Regions from separate parts of the Dyella sp. 2YAF14 genome, predicted to be linked through region 1. Evidence: predicted binding sites of a transcription regulator. Region 1 holds the regulator's gene; the other holds the start of a gene.
The links. Region 1 encodes sigma-54, which starts transcription at its own class of promoters, with help from an activator protein. Its sites were predicted from a motif close to TGGCACGNGCNTTGC; they were not measured.
Positions count from the first base shown of each region.

Region 2: the regulator sigma-54 is predicted to act here: its motif matches at 3,428-3,442, upstream of glnA (type I glutamate--ammonia ligase).

Region 1 is NZ_JBFRFH010000005.1:136,004-142,185, reverse strand. It holds gene rapZ (RNase adapter RapZ) at 1-889, opposite strand, end outside; gene hprK (HPr(Ser) kinase/phosphatase) at 893-1,795, opposite strand; gene hpf (ribosome hibernation-promoting factor, HPF/YfiA family) at 1,962-2,285, opposite strand; gene AB4Y82_RS10540 (RNA polymerase factor sigma-54) at 2,576-4,054, opposite strand; gene lptB (LPS export ABC transporter ATP-binding protein) at 4,178-4,897, opposite strand; gene lptA (lipopolysaccharide transport periplasmic protein LptA) at 4,897-5,520, opposite strand; gene lptC (LPS export ABC transporter periplasmic protein LptC) at 5,411-6,079, opposite strand; gene AB4Y82_RS10520 (KdsC family phosphatase) at 6,076-6,182, opposite strand, start outside.
Region 2 is NZ_JBFRFH010000002.1:75,055-81,236, reverse strand. It holds gene AB4Y82_RS05005 (serine hydrolase domain-containing protein) at 1-760, shown strand, start outside; gene AB4Y82_RS05000 (winged helix-turn-helix domain-containing protein) at 757-2,322, opposite strand; gene AB4Y82_RS04995 (undecaprenyl-diphosphate phosphatase) at 2,368-3,165, opposite strand; gene glnA (type I glutamate--ammonia ligase) at 3,489-4,904, shown strand; gene AB4Y82_RS04985 (hypothetical protein) at 5,002-6,182, shown strand, end outside.

The DNA of each region.
Region 1 (6,182 bases):
CGAGTTCGCGATGAAAGGTAAGCACGCCATTGCGTAGCGCGCGGTAATGGGCGGCAAGCTTTTCCACCAGATACACCGAGCGGTGTCGACCGCCGGTGCAGCCGATGGCGATGGTGACGTAGCTGCGGTCGTCCGCTTCGAAGCGCGGCAGCCAGGTGTCGAGCCAGCGCGCCGTATCGGCAAAGTATTCGGCGACCAAGGGCTGCGCATCGAGGTAGGCGCTCACGGCGGCATCCTTGCCCGACAACGGGCGCAGCGTGGGATCCCAGTGCGGGTTCGGCAGGCAGCGCGCGTCGAATACGAAGTCCGCGTCCAGCGGCAGGCCGCGGCGGAACGCGAACGACTGGAACATCAGCGTAAGGCCTTCGGTGGCCTCCGCATAACCGGCGGCGAACAGTCGGCGCAGCTGATGCACGTTCAGTTCGCTCGAATCGATCACCTTGTCGGCAATGGCCGAGAGCGGGCGCAGCACGCGACGCTCTTCGGCGATCGCATCGGCCAGCGACAGGCCTTGCCATGAAAGCGGGTGACGGCGACGCGTTTCCGAATAGCGCTTGATCAGCACATCGTCGCGGCAGTCGAGAAAGATCAGGTGCGCCTTCACGCCCGCGGCGGCCAGCTCCGACAGGATGGCCGGCATGCGCTTGAGGTCTTCGCCAGGATTGCGCACGTCCACGCCGACGGCGACATGGCGACGCTTGCCTTCCACATTGCGGCTCACCGCCGCCACCAACTGTGGGAGCAGGGCGGTGGGAAGGTTGTCGACGCAGTAGAAATCCAGGTCTTCCAGCGCGCGCAAGGCCACTGTCTTGCCGCCGCCGGACATGCCGGTGAGCACGATCAGGTTGATCGCGTCGGCTGGGTTGCTAGTGGATATCGTGTCGCTCATGGGTCACCACGGAGGCAGCCGGCGCATCTGGTGCGCCTGGCGGTCGATGAAAGTCTGTGCCGGGTCGATGCCCTTGCTCTTGAGCACGTGGTTGCGCACGGCGGCCTCGACCAGCACGGCAAGGTTGCGACCGGGCGCCACCGGGATGGTGATCATCGGCACCGGCACCTCGAAGATTTCGCGGTGGCCGATATCGCCGGTGAGGCGGGTGAGTCCATCGGTGTCTTCCCCCTCGCGCAGCGGTTTCAGGTGCACGACGAGGCGAAGGTATTTGGAGGGCTTGACCGCAGTGTGACCAAACATCTCGCGCACATTCAGCACGCCCAGTCCGCGCACTTCCAGCAGGTCCTGCAGCAGCTCGGGGCAGGTGCCGTCGATTACGTCCGGCGCGATCAGGGTGAATTCGGTGGCGTCGTCGGCGACCAGTCGATGACCGCGGCTGATCAGTTCCAGCGCAAGCTCGCTTTTGCCCGAACCCGATTCGCCGGTAATCAGCACGCCGATGGAAAACACTTCCAGGAACACGCCATGCAGCGTGACCTTGGGCGCCAGGATGCGCGCCAGATGGTATTGCATCCAGGTCAGCAGCTCGTGGCCGCGCTTGGAGCTGATCCACAGCGGCGTATTGGTTTCTTCCGCCACTTCGCGCAGGTCGCTGGGGATGGCCTGATCCTTGGTCACGATCATCGCCACCGGCTGGTAGGCGGCAATCTTGTTGATCGCCTCCCAGCGCTGGCGCGAATCGAGGCTGTCGAGGTAGTTCAGCTCCTCGGTGCCGATGATCTGGATCTTGTTCGGATAGATGACGTTGAGGTAGCCGATCAGCGAGGGGCGGCGCGTGGTCGTCGCGGCTTGTTCGAGCGCGCGCGATTCGCCGCGCATGCCGGACACCCAGCGCAAGGCCATGCGCTCGTGAACGCTGTCATAGAGTTGTCGGGCGGAGAGCCGGTCCAAGCTTTGTCCTTTGCGCCGCCGGAACAGGGCAGCTACATGGACATTGTGCCAGTTCGCACCGGCGGACGCCTTGGATGAGGCAGAGGGCCCGCCCGGAGCCGGGCGGGCCTGGCACAGATCAGCCGTACAGGCGCTCCTCGCGGGCGGCGCGCTGATGTTTGTCGCAGATCTTCTCGCGGTGCTTGCGCAACTGGGTCACCAGCTTGTCGAAGAGCACGTCGATGGAGACGTACATGTCATTCTCAAGCGCTTCGGCGTGCAGGGTGCTGCCCGTGACATTGAGCGTGCCCTCGGCGCGCTGCTGCAGTTTGTTCACGGAGAGAACGATGCTCAGGCTGAGAATGCGCTCATCGAGGCGGGTGAGGCGGTCAAGCCGGTTGTTCACGTGATCCCGGAGGGCCGGGGTGACTTCAATCTGCTGACCGCTGAGTTGAACTTGCATGTTGCGCCTCCTCTGGTACTTGCCGCAGACGCGGCTGGAATCGATGCGCCGGACGCCCATGTCGTGGCCGACACACCTTTGAAAACTCCGGTATTGCGAAGGTTTTCTCAGGCCTCCTCACCAAGTCGGGATAGTCACTATGCACCTCTGAAGTTGCCTGTGCGTTAGAAAGACCTTCACGCCTCAGACATGACAGATTTCCCGTCGTATCGACTTACCTATGAGTATGGGGACGCCTTTTTTGCCGCCAAGTTCCCGGGGCGGTTTGCCGCAGACGCGGGCAAACTCGTTCAGCCAGCGCGCTGGCGCTCGCTGGAGCTGGGAATACGCATGGCTTCGCGGTATTTGGCGACGGTGCGTCGGGCAACCTGAATGCCCTTGCGATGCAACTCCTCCGCGATGGCCTGGTCGGACAGCGGCTTGCGCGGGTCCTCGGCATCGACCAGCTTGCGCAGCATGGCCTGGATGGCGGTGGCCGACGCACTGCCACCGTCTTCGGTGGACACGCCGCTGGAGAAGAAATGCTTGAGTTCGAACGTGCCCCGCGGCGTATGGATGTATTTGCGGGTAGTTACACGTGAAATGGTCGATTCGTGCATGCCCACTTCCTCGGCCACTTCGCGCAGCACCAGGGGGTGCATGGCTTCGGGGCCGTAATCGAGGAAGGCGCTCTGCCGGCGCACGATGGCTTCGGCCACCTTCAGCAGCGTCTCAGCGCGCGATTCCAGGCTCTTGATGAGCCAGCGCGCCTCCTGCAGCTGTCCGCGCATCCAGCTGGCGTCGGTGCCGCGGGCCTGGGCGATCAGGCCGCAATAGTGCTGGTTGAGTCCGAGTCGCGGCTGGCAATCGGGATTGAGACTGACCCGCCAGCGACCCACGTCTTTGCGTGCATAGACATCGGGGGCGACATATTCGACCGGCGTGATATCGAGTGCCGCGCCCGGCCGTGGATCGAGGCTGCGGATCAACACGGCTGCAGCGGCGGTATCGTCTTCGCTCACGCGCAGTTTGCGCGCAAGCCGTGCGATGTCGTTGCGCGCGAGCAATTCCAGTTCGGCGTCGACGATGCGCAAGGCCAGTTCGCGCTGCGGTGTGTCCGCATCAAACTGCTCAAGCTGCACGCGCAGGCAGTCGCGCAAGTCGATGCTTGCCACGCCGGTGGGATCGAAGCGCTGCAGCATGTGCCGCACGTACTCCACTTCCGCTTCGGTCGCCCTGACGTCGGTGGCCAGGGCCGCGATCAGCGACTCCATGCTTTCGGTGAGATAACCATCCGGATTGAGTGCGTCGATCAACACCGTGGCGATGGTGCGATCGCGCGCGCTCATATGCGTGAGGTTGAGCTGCCACAGCAGATGTTCCTGCAGCGTTTCCTGCGCGGCGCTCTGCGGCTCGAAACCGTCTTCGTCCGCGTTGTTGTTGCGCGAAGAGGCGCCACTGAGCGAGAAGTCGACCGGATCGTCGCTGCCGCCGTCGCGCTCCACATCACCCCATTCGGGTGCTTCGGCGTCGTCGACGGTATCGCTGCTGCTACTGGAGCTGGACGAGCTGACCGGTATCGCATCCATCGGCGGCTCGGACTCGCGTTCGTCACCCTCGAGATTGTCGGGGTTGTCGTCGGCGAACTCGAGCAGGGGATTGCTTTCGGCGATCTGACGCAGCTCAGCCTCGAGCTCAAGCTGCGACAGCTGCAGGAGGCGAATGGCCTGTTGCAACTGTGGTGTCAGCGTGAGCTGCTGATTGAGGCGAAACTGCAGTCCGGGTTTCATGCCAGCCGGTCAGGATGAACGTGAAGGTCATCCTAACTCTTGCCTCCTGGGTCGGCCATAGGTCGAAGGCGAAATCGCGTACTACCCCAGATTTAGCCCTGACGGTCGGCTGTTCCGCAGCCGTTACAGGCGGAATTCGCGACCCAGGTACACCTCGCGGACCTTTTCGTCGGCGAGGATATGTGCTGGCGTTCCACGCGAAAGCACTTCACCGTCGTTGAGGATGTACGCGCGATCGCAGATGCCCAGCGTCTCGCGCACATTGTGGTCGGTGATGAGCACGCCGATGCCGCGTTCCTTCAGATGGCGCACGATGCGCTGGATTTCGCCCACCGAAATGGGGTCGACGCCCGCGAACGGTTCGTCCAGCAGCATGTAACGCGGATGCGCGGCCAGTGCGCGTGCAATTTCGACGCGGCGACGTTCGCCACCGGACAGGCTGATGCCCTTCTGGTCGGCGATATGCGCGATCTTGAGCTCGTCCAGCAGGCTTTCCAGCTCGTTGGTGCGACGCTTCTCGTCCCAGCCTTCACGCAGTTCCAGCACCGCCATGATGTTGTCGGCCACGGTAAGACGACGGAACACCGAGGCTTCCTGCGGCAGATAACCGATGCCGAGCTTGGCGCGCTGGTGCATCGGCAGGCCGGTGATGTCCTGCTTGTCCAGCTTGATGGTGCCGGCGTCGGCTTCGATCAGGCCGACCACCATGTAGAAACACGTCGTTTTGCCGGCGCCGTTGGGGCCGAGCAGACCCACCACCTCGCCTTCGCGGATGGAAAAGGCAAAGTCGCGCACGACCTGCCGCGCCTTGAAACTTTTTTGCAGACCTTCAGCAGACAGCATCAGTGGCCCTCGGCCGGTTTCGTGGCCGGTTGCGGCGGCGCTGGCGGCGTGCCCGGCTTCGGCGGCGTAGCGGCAGGCACCGGAGCCCCTGCGGGCTTCTGCTTGGGCAGGATCACGCCGTGCACCAGGCCGTCGCCGGCGGCTTCGCCGGTGATCAGCGAGGTCTGCGTGTTGTAGACCAGCTTGTCGCCATGAAACTCACCGCGACCCTGCTGGCGCACCACGGCGTTACCCGTAAGCACCGCAATGCCGTTGATGTTGTCGTAGTCCAGCTGCAAGGCATCGCCCTGCATCAGGTTGCCGGCGTCGTCGAGCTGCTCGATATGGGCCAGGTTGCCGGTCACGACCGCACGCGCCACCTGGGTGTCGGCATCGAGGTAGAGCTTGGCCAGGGCGCCGGTCAGCTTCATCGTGCCCTGCGTGGCCACGACATTGCCGGTGAGCGTGGTGACCGTATTGGGCGCGTTGAACCCGTCCATGGACTTGGACGAGAAGTTCATCGGCTGATTGCGGTCATCCTGCTTGGCCAGCGCCGGCTGCAGGATGAGCAGTCCCAGGCCCAGCAGGGCGAGGTGCAGCTTGAGACTTCTTGGGTCGCGGCGGAAACGAGCCGGTGACTTCATCGAACAGCTCCAGATGATTGGTGTTGAGGTTGGCACGCATGCCCACCCCGTTAAGTGTACGTGCGCCTTGCTTCATATGCGCTGGGGCATCCGTCACCATTCGGTTTTCTTTTGGCCAGGCAGTGACCTCGGAGGTGTGCATCTCGGCCGCATCGGTCTGGGCAAAGGCCGCCCGGTGCATGTAGACCGGGCCCTGCAGCTTGAGCAGGGTGCCGCTCTTGTCGACCCAGGCGTACAGCGACTTGCCCAGCCAGGGCGGCACGCCGGCCTCATTGGAGGGCAGCGTGAAGTCCGGCGTGTTGATGTACAGCGACTCGTCGTTCTCGCGGCGCTCCAGGTGCGGGGCGACCATCTCGAAGCTCGGCAAGCCATCCACGTCGTACGACCACAGCTGGAAATTGGTCAGCGTATAGCCCGAACGGGGCGGGCCCACGAAGTCGCTGACCTTCGGCGCGGGCGCCAGCGCCCAGTAGAGCAACTGCGCCGCACCGGTGGCCAGGCCGATCAGCACGATCGCCACCGGGAGACCCCGGTCGCGCAGATAAGATCGCAAGCTCACTGCCAGCGCTCCCGCTCGGCATCGGTCTTGCCCTGGGCATGCAGGATCAGGTCGCAGACCTCGCGGGCCGCGCCCTGGCCACCGCCCAGGCGGGTGCGCCAGT
Region 2 (6,182 bases), on a different contig from region 1:
GTACGACTTCTTCCCCGACAAGCAGCCGCTGCAGCATCCGGACACGCGCAAGTCGGCCATCACGCTCGAAGACCTGCTCACCATGAGTTCCTTGTGGGAGTGCAATGACGACAACGAGTTCTCAAGCGGCAACGAGGAGCGGATGTACGTCACCGAGGACTGGCTGCAGTTTGCGCTCGACCTGCCCATCAAGGGCTTTGCGCCGTGGATGCCGAAACCGAAGGACAGTCCGTACGGGCGCTCGTTCTCTTACTGCACGGCCGGCGCATTTACGGCCGGGGCGGTGGTGGAGCGCGCCGCGCATCGAGGCCTCGCCGCGTTCGCCGCGGACACGCTGGAAAAACCGCTGGGCATCACCGCGGTGCAGTGGAACCAGTCACCGCTAGGCATCGGCATGGGTGGCGGTGGCACGCGCTATCGCAGCCGCGACCTGGCCAAGCTCGGCGAACTGGCGCTCGACGGTGGACGCTGGGGCGGGCGCCAGGTGATCTCTGCAGCCTGGATCAAGCAGATGCTCACCCCCCATGCGCAGGCGCGCGAGGACGCCGACTACGGTTACCTGTGGTGGTGCTTCCGTTTCCCCGTGCACGGCACGGAGCAGGTGGCATGGGCCATGTCCGGCAACGGCGGCAACTATGTGTTGGTGATGCCGTCCCAGCAACTGGTCGCCGTGATCACCAGCACCGCTTATAACCAGCGCAACGCGCATCAGCAGTCGCAGCAGATCTTTCGCGACTATGTGTTGAAGGCGTTGCCCTAGCGCGACGCGCCTTTCAATTCGGGCGGACACCATGTCGCTGCCAGCACGCGCTGGCGCTGTTCGGCCACGCGGCGGTTGATCACGGCGATTGCCGCCGCGTAGCGCGGATCGGACGACAACGACTTGAGCAGCGGCGACAGCTGCAGATAAGCCGCATCGCTATAGCCCTGCCTCACGGCGGTCTGCACGGCATCGATGGCGGCATCGCGCTGGTCTTGCGCCTGCAGCAGCATCGCCAGTTCGAGCCATTCGCCGGGATACAGCGTATGGCGTGAAGCTTCGTCACGCACCGCATCGACGCGCGCGGCAAGCCAGCTGGCGCTGGGCGCGTCCTTGCCATAAAGCCCTTCAAGCGTACCCGGCAAACCCATTTGCGGGCGAAGTTGCCGGGCGTGCACGAAGGCGGCAAGCGCCGCATCGCGATCGTTGCGCAGCAGCGCGAGTTCACCCTGCAGCACGTACAGCTCCACATGCGGTGTGTTGCGCGTCAGCGCTTCGTCCAGTGCCTGCTGCGCCTCCACCAGGCGACCGTGCAGAAACAGGTGACGCGGCCAGGCGATGTTGGAAAACACATTGTCGGGATAAAGCTGGAAGCTGCGCGCGAGACGTGCTTCGGCAGCGTCGTCGAAACCAAGCAAGGCCATCTCACGGGCAATCTGCACTTCGCGGAAGCGCACGCGCGTAGCGTCGCCGCGCATGTCCAGGTTGGCATGGAGCGCCTCGTCGATGCGTCCGCGCTCCTGATAGAGGTAGGCGACGGAGGCGCGCGTGGCGTCATCACCCGCGTCCAGTGCCAGGGCCTTTTCGTAGGCCGCGATGGCGGCATCGATGTCGCCCAGGCAGTCGCGTGCATAGCCCAGTGCCGACCAGGCGGAAGCGCGGGAAGGTTCGCCAGCAACGGCGTCGTCGGCCAGCGTCTGCGCTTGCTGCGCCCACTGGTAGGGAAAATTGTAGAGGCAGACGCGCGCACTGTACGCGCGGCTCAGGCCGATCCGCGCATCGGCATTCTGGGGCGTCGAGGCGAGCGCTTGCTGATAGAGCGCGATGGCGCGTTCGTTGTTGTCGCGCTGGCCGATGCCGGCGTAATAGCTCGCGCGCTGCACCACCTCCTGCGTGGCGGAGGGTTTGTGGATGCGCTGGGGCATGAGCCACCAGGCGATGCCAGCCGCCGCGAGCAGGAGCACGCCAATGGCGAGCGCGATCCATCGCCGTGGCACGCGAGTCGCTGCCGGTGCATCTGTTTCCTCGACCACCGGCATATCGCACAACTGGTAGCCGCGCCCTCGCACGGAGCGGATGTAGCGCGGTGCGCGGCCGTCATCGCCCAGCGCCTGGCGCAGCAATTTCACGCGCTGCGTGACGGTTTCCTCGTTGACCACGGCGGGCGCCCAGACTTCGGCGATCAGCGTGTCGAAATCCACCACGTCCACGCCGTGCTGCAGCAGGCACGCGAGCAACTGAAACGAGAGTCCCTGGACATCGAGCGTCGCGCCATCGCGCGTCACGCGCTGGCGCATCGCGTCGATGGAAAGATCCAGCAGTCGGTAACGCGTGGCGCTCATGCGGTGAGGAGGTCAGTGTGCCGACATCATCCTCGCATGGTTTGCTCAGGCGCCTGCAGGGATCAACAACAGCAGGGCGATGCCCAGCACGATGCGATAGATCGCGAACGGCGTGAAACGATGGCTGCGGATATAGCCGAGCAGCCACTTCACTGCCACGAAGGCGACGATGGCCGAGACCACGAAACCAATGCCGAAGGCCGTCCAGTCTTCGTGGTGCGCCCCGCCATCCTTCAACACTTTCAACAGCTCGTAGCCGGTCGCGGCATACATGGTGGGAATGCCGACCAGGAAGGCGAACTCCGTCGCCGCCGCCCGATTGCTGGTACCAAACAGCATCGCCGTGAAGATCGTGGCCGCCGAGCGCGAAGTGCCCGGGAAGATGCCCGCGATCATCTGCGCGATGCCGACCAGGATGGCCACGCGCCACGTCACCTGCGTGCGATCGGGCTGGCGGGCAGCGAGACGTTCCGCTGCAATCATCCAGATGCCGCCAATCACCAGCGCCCACGCCACCGGCGTCACCGCTTCGGGCAGCTTGAAGCCGAGCTTCACCGCGATAAAGCCGAGCACCGCCGTGATCATGAAGGCCACGAACAGCTTGGCCAGGTAATCGCGGTTGGCCGGGTCACGCCACTGCGTGAACAACTGCCAGATGCGGCTCCAATAGATGAAGGTCACCGCCAGGATCGCACCCGCCTGAATGCCCACGTTGAACAAGTCCGAGCGCTGGCCCAGGCCGAATTTTTCGGCGATCAGCAGGTGACCCGTGCTGGAAATGGGCAGAAACTCGGTGATGCCTTCGATGATGCCAAGCAGGATGACGTTGATGATGTCGCTCACACAGACTCCGGCAGTGAGGTCAGCACCGGTTCCATACCGGCGCAAAGCGGCATAGCTTAAGGGACTGGCGTGGCGTTTTTGGGGCACGTTGCATCCGATGTGGCTGATTTCGCCGCACGGCAAATCCCACAAAAGCAGGAACGCCCGACCCGCCGTCATTGCACCAATATGGTGCTTTGTGATGTTTCATCATCGTGCAATCAAGCGGCGTCATCATCGATTTGCAGTAATTAAACCATTGATATAAAAAGATCATTCCCCTTGGCACGCGGCTTGCTCAGACGCCTGTCGATTACTCACCTTTTCGCCCGTCGAGGTTGTCCATGTCGTCCCCCGTCCAGAAAGTGCTCGATCTGATCCAGGAACACGAGGTCGAATTCGTCGACTTCCGCTTCGCCGACATGCTCGGCAAGCACCACCACGTGACGTTCCCGGCCCATGCCATCGACGAGGGCACGTTCGAAGACGGCAAGATGTTCGACGGTTCGTCGATCGCCGGCTGGAAGGGCATCAACGAATCGGACATGGTGCTGATGCCCGATCCGGACACCGCCTACCTCGACCCGTTCAGCGCCCACACGCAGATGGTTCTGCACTGCGACGTGCTCGAGCCGTCCACCATGCAGGCCTATGGCCGCGATCCGCGTTCCATCGCCAAGCGCGGCGAGGCGTTCCTCAAGTCGACCGGCATCGCCGACACGGCGTTCTTTGGTCCGGAGCCGGAATTCTTCATCTTTGATTCCGTGCGCTGGCAGAACGACATGGGCCGCGTGTTCTACGAAATCGGCTCCGAAGAAGCCGCGTGGAGCTCGCGCTACAAGTACGAAGACAACAACACCGGCCACCGTCCGGGCGTGAAGGGCGGCTACTTCCCGGTCAGCCCGGTCGACTCGCTGGGCGACCTGCGCGCCGACATGTGCAAGGTGCTCGAGTCGCTGGGCCAGGTGGTTGAAGTGCATCACCACGAAGTGGCCAATGCCGGCCAGTGCGAGATCGGCGTGAAGTTCAACACGCTGGTGAAGAAGGCCGACGAACTGATGACGATGAAGTACGTCATCAAGAACGTCGCCCACCAGAACGGCAAGACCGTCACCTTCATGCCCAAGCCGATCGTCGGCGACAACGGCAGCGGCATGCATGTGCACCAGTCGCTGGCGAAGGATGGCAACAACATGTTCGCGGGCGACCTGTACGGCGGCCTGTCGCAGACGGCGCTGTGGTACATCGGCGGCATCTTCAAGCACGCCAAGGCCATCAACGCGTTCGCCAACTCCACCACCAACAGCTACAAGCGCCTGGTGCCGGGCTTCGAAGCGCCGGTGATGCTGGCCTACTCGGCTCGCAATCGTTCGGCCAGCTGCCGCATTCCGTACGTGTCCAGCCCGAAGGGCCGCCGCATCGAAGTGCGCTTCCCCGATCCGATGAACTCCGGCTACCTGGTGTTCACCGCGCTGATGATGGCCGGCCTGGACGGCATCATCAACAAGATCGACCCGGGCGCACCGGCCGACAAGGATCTGTACGACCTGCCGCCGGAAGAAGAGAAGAACATCCCGCAGGTCTGCGCCAGCCTCGACGAAGCGCTCAACGCGCTCGACAAGGACCGCGACTTCCTCAAGGCCGGCGGCGTGTTCACCGACGACTTCATCGATGCGTACATCGCGCTGAAGATGCAGGAAGTGACCCGTTACCGCGCCAGCACGCATCCGCTGGAGTTCCAGATGTATTACGCGCTCTGATCGCAAGTTTCCGCGATCACTGAGAGACGAGGGGTGCTTAGGCGCCCCTCGTTTTTTCTGTGGCTAGAATGCGTGCAGGGACACAAGGGGAACACGCATGCATCGCGCGCTGAAGGGATTGCTGTGGGCGGTCGCTGGACTGGTCGTCGCCGTGGTGGCGGTGTTTGCATGGGGGCGGCTGCGTCCGCCGACGCCGGAGCAAAAAGAGGCGCTGGCCGCGCTGCAGGCGGATAGCAAGCCGACGCAGGGTCGCAATGCATATCCATGGCTTTGGTTCGTGGACTTCGATGTGCCGGCCGACCAGCTCGACGCGGCTTTCGCCAAGGATCGCCAGCGCGTGCTCGCGTGGGAGTCGCATTTCAAGCCTGGAACCGGCAGCACCGACCCCCTACCCGATCCCAAGTCCGATTTCCCCTCGATTCCCAGGATATCCAAAGCCGATCGCGACGTGCTGTGCAAATCGCGCGAAGCCGATTGCCTGGGCAAGGTGCGGGCGCATCGCGATGCCGTCAGCGAGGTGCTGGCCCGCCATCAGCAACGGCTTGTGCGTGACGAAGCGCTTAGCGGTTTTGACTACGTCTGGACGGACAAGCCCATCAGTCCTGTGACATCGACACCGTCCTTCGGCGCGTCCATGGGGCTATGGCAAACCGCGATCGCAGCAAGCTTCCTCGACGGACACCAGGCGCAAGCGATGGATGCGGCCTGCACGCAGGTGGCCACGATGCGTCGCCTGCATGCGCACAGCGATACCCTGATCAGCAGCATGATCTTCGCCGCTCGTTTGCGCGGCGCCATACAACTGTTTGCGCAATTGCTGGCGGCATCGCCGATCGATGAACCCATGCCTGAGTCGTGTGCCGCGGCATTCGCGCCAGTCACCGACGCGGATGTCGATCTGTGCCCCAGCATCCGGTCGGAATTTTCGCTGCTGGCGTCGCCGGACCTCTTTGGAAAACAGGAACACTGGTACGACAACCTCAGCTTGGACGTGAAAGGCACGCAGCGCCTGTTGGCGCCACGCTACAGCGCCGTATGCGATGCCACCCTGCCGCAAAAGCTGCTGGCAGACGAACACCTTGCCATGCCGGGCGCGAGCCCACGTTTCGACATCTTCGACCTGGTGGCCAATAGCGGAGGCACGATGCTGTCTCGCATGCCGGGCCCTGAGTTTGATCTTTACCTTGCACGCCAACAGGACGTGGCGGCCAGTCTTCGCATGGGCGCTCTGATGCTTTGGTTGCGAGAGACCCGGGATCGCCACGAAACCTTGCAGCA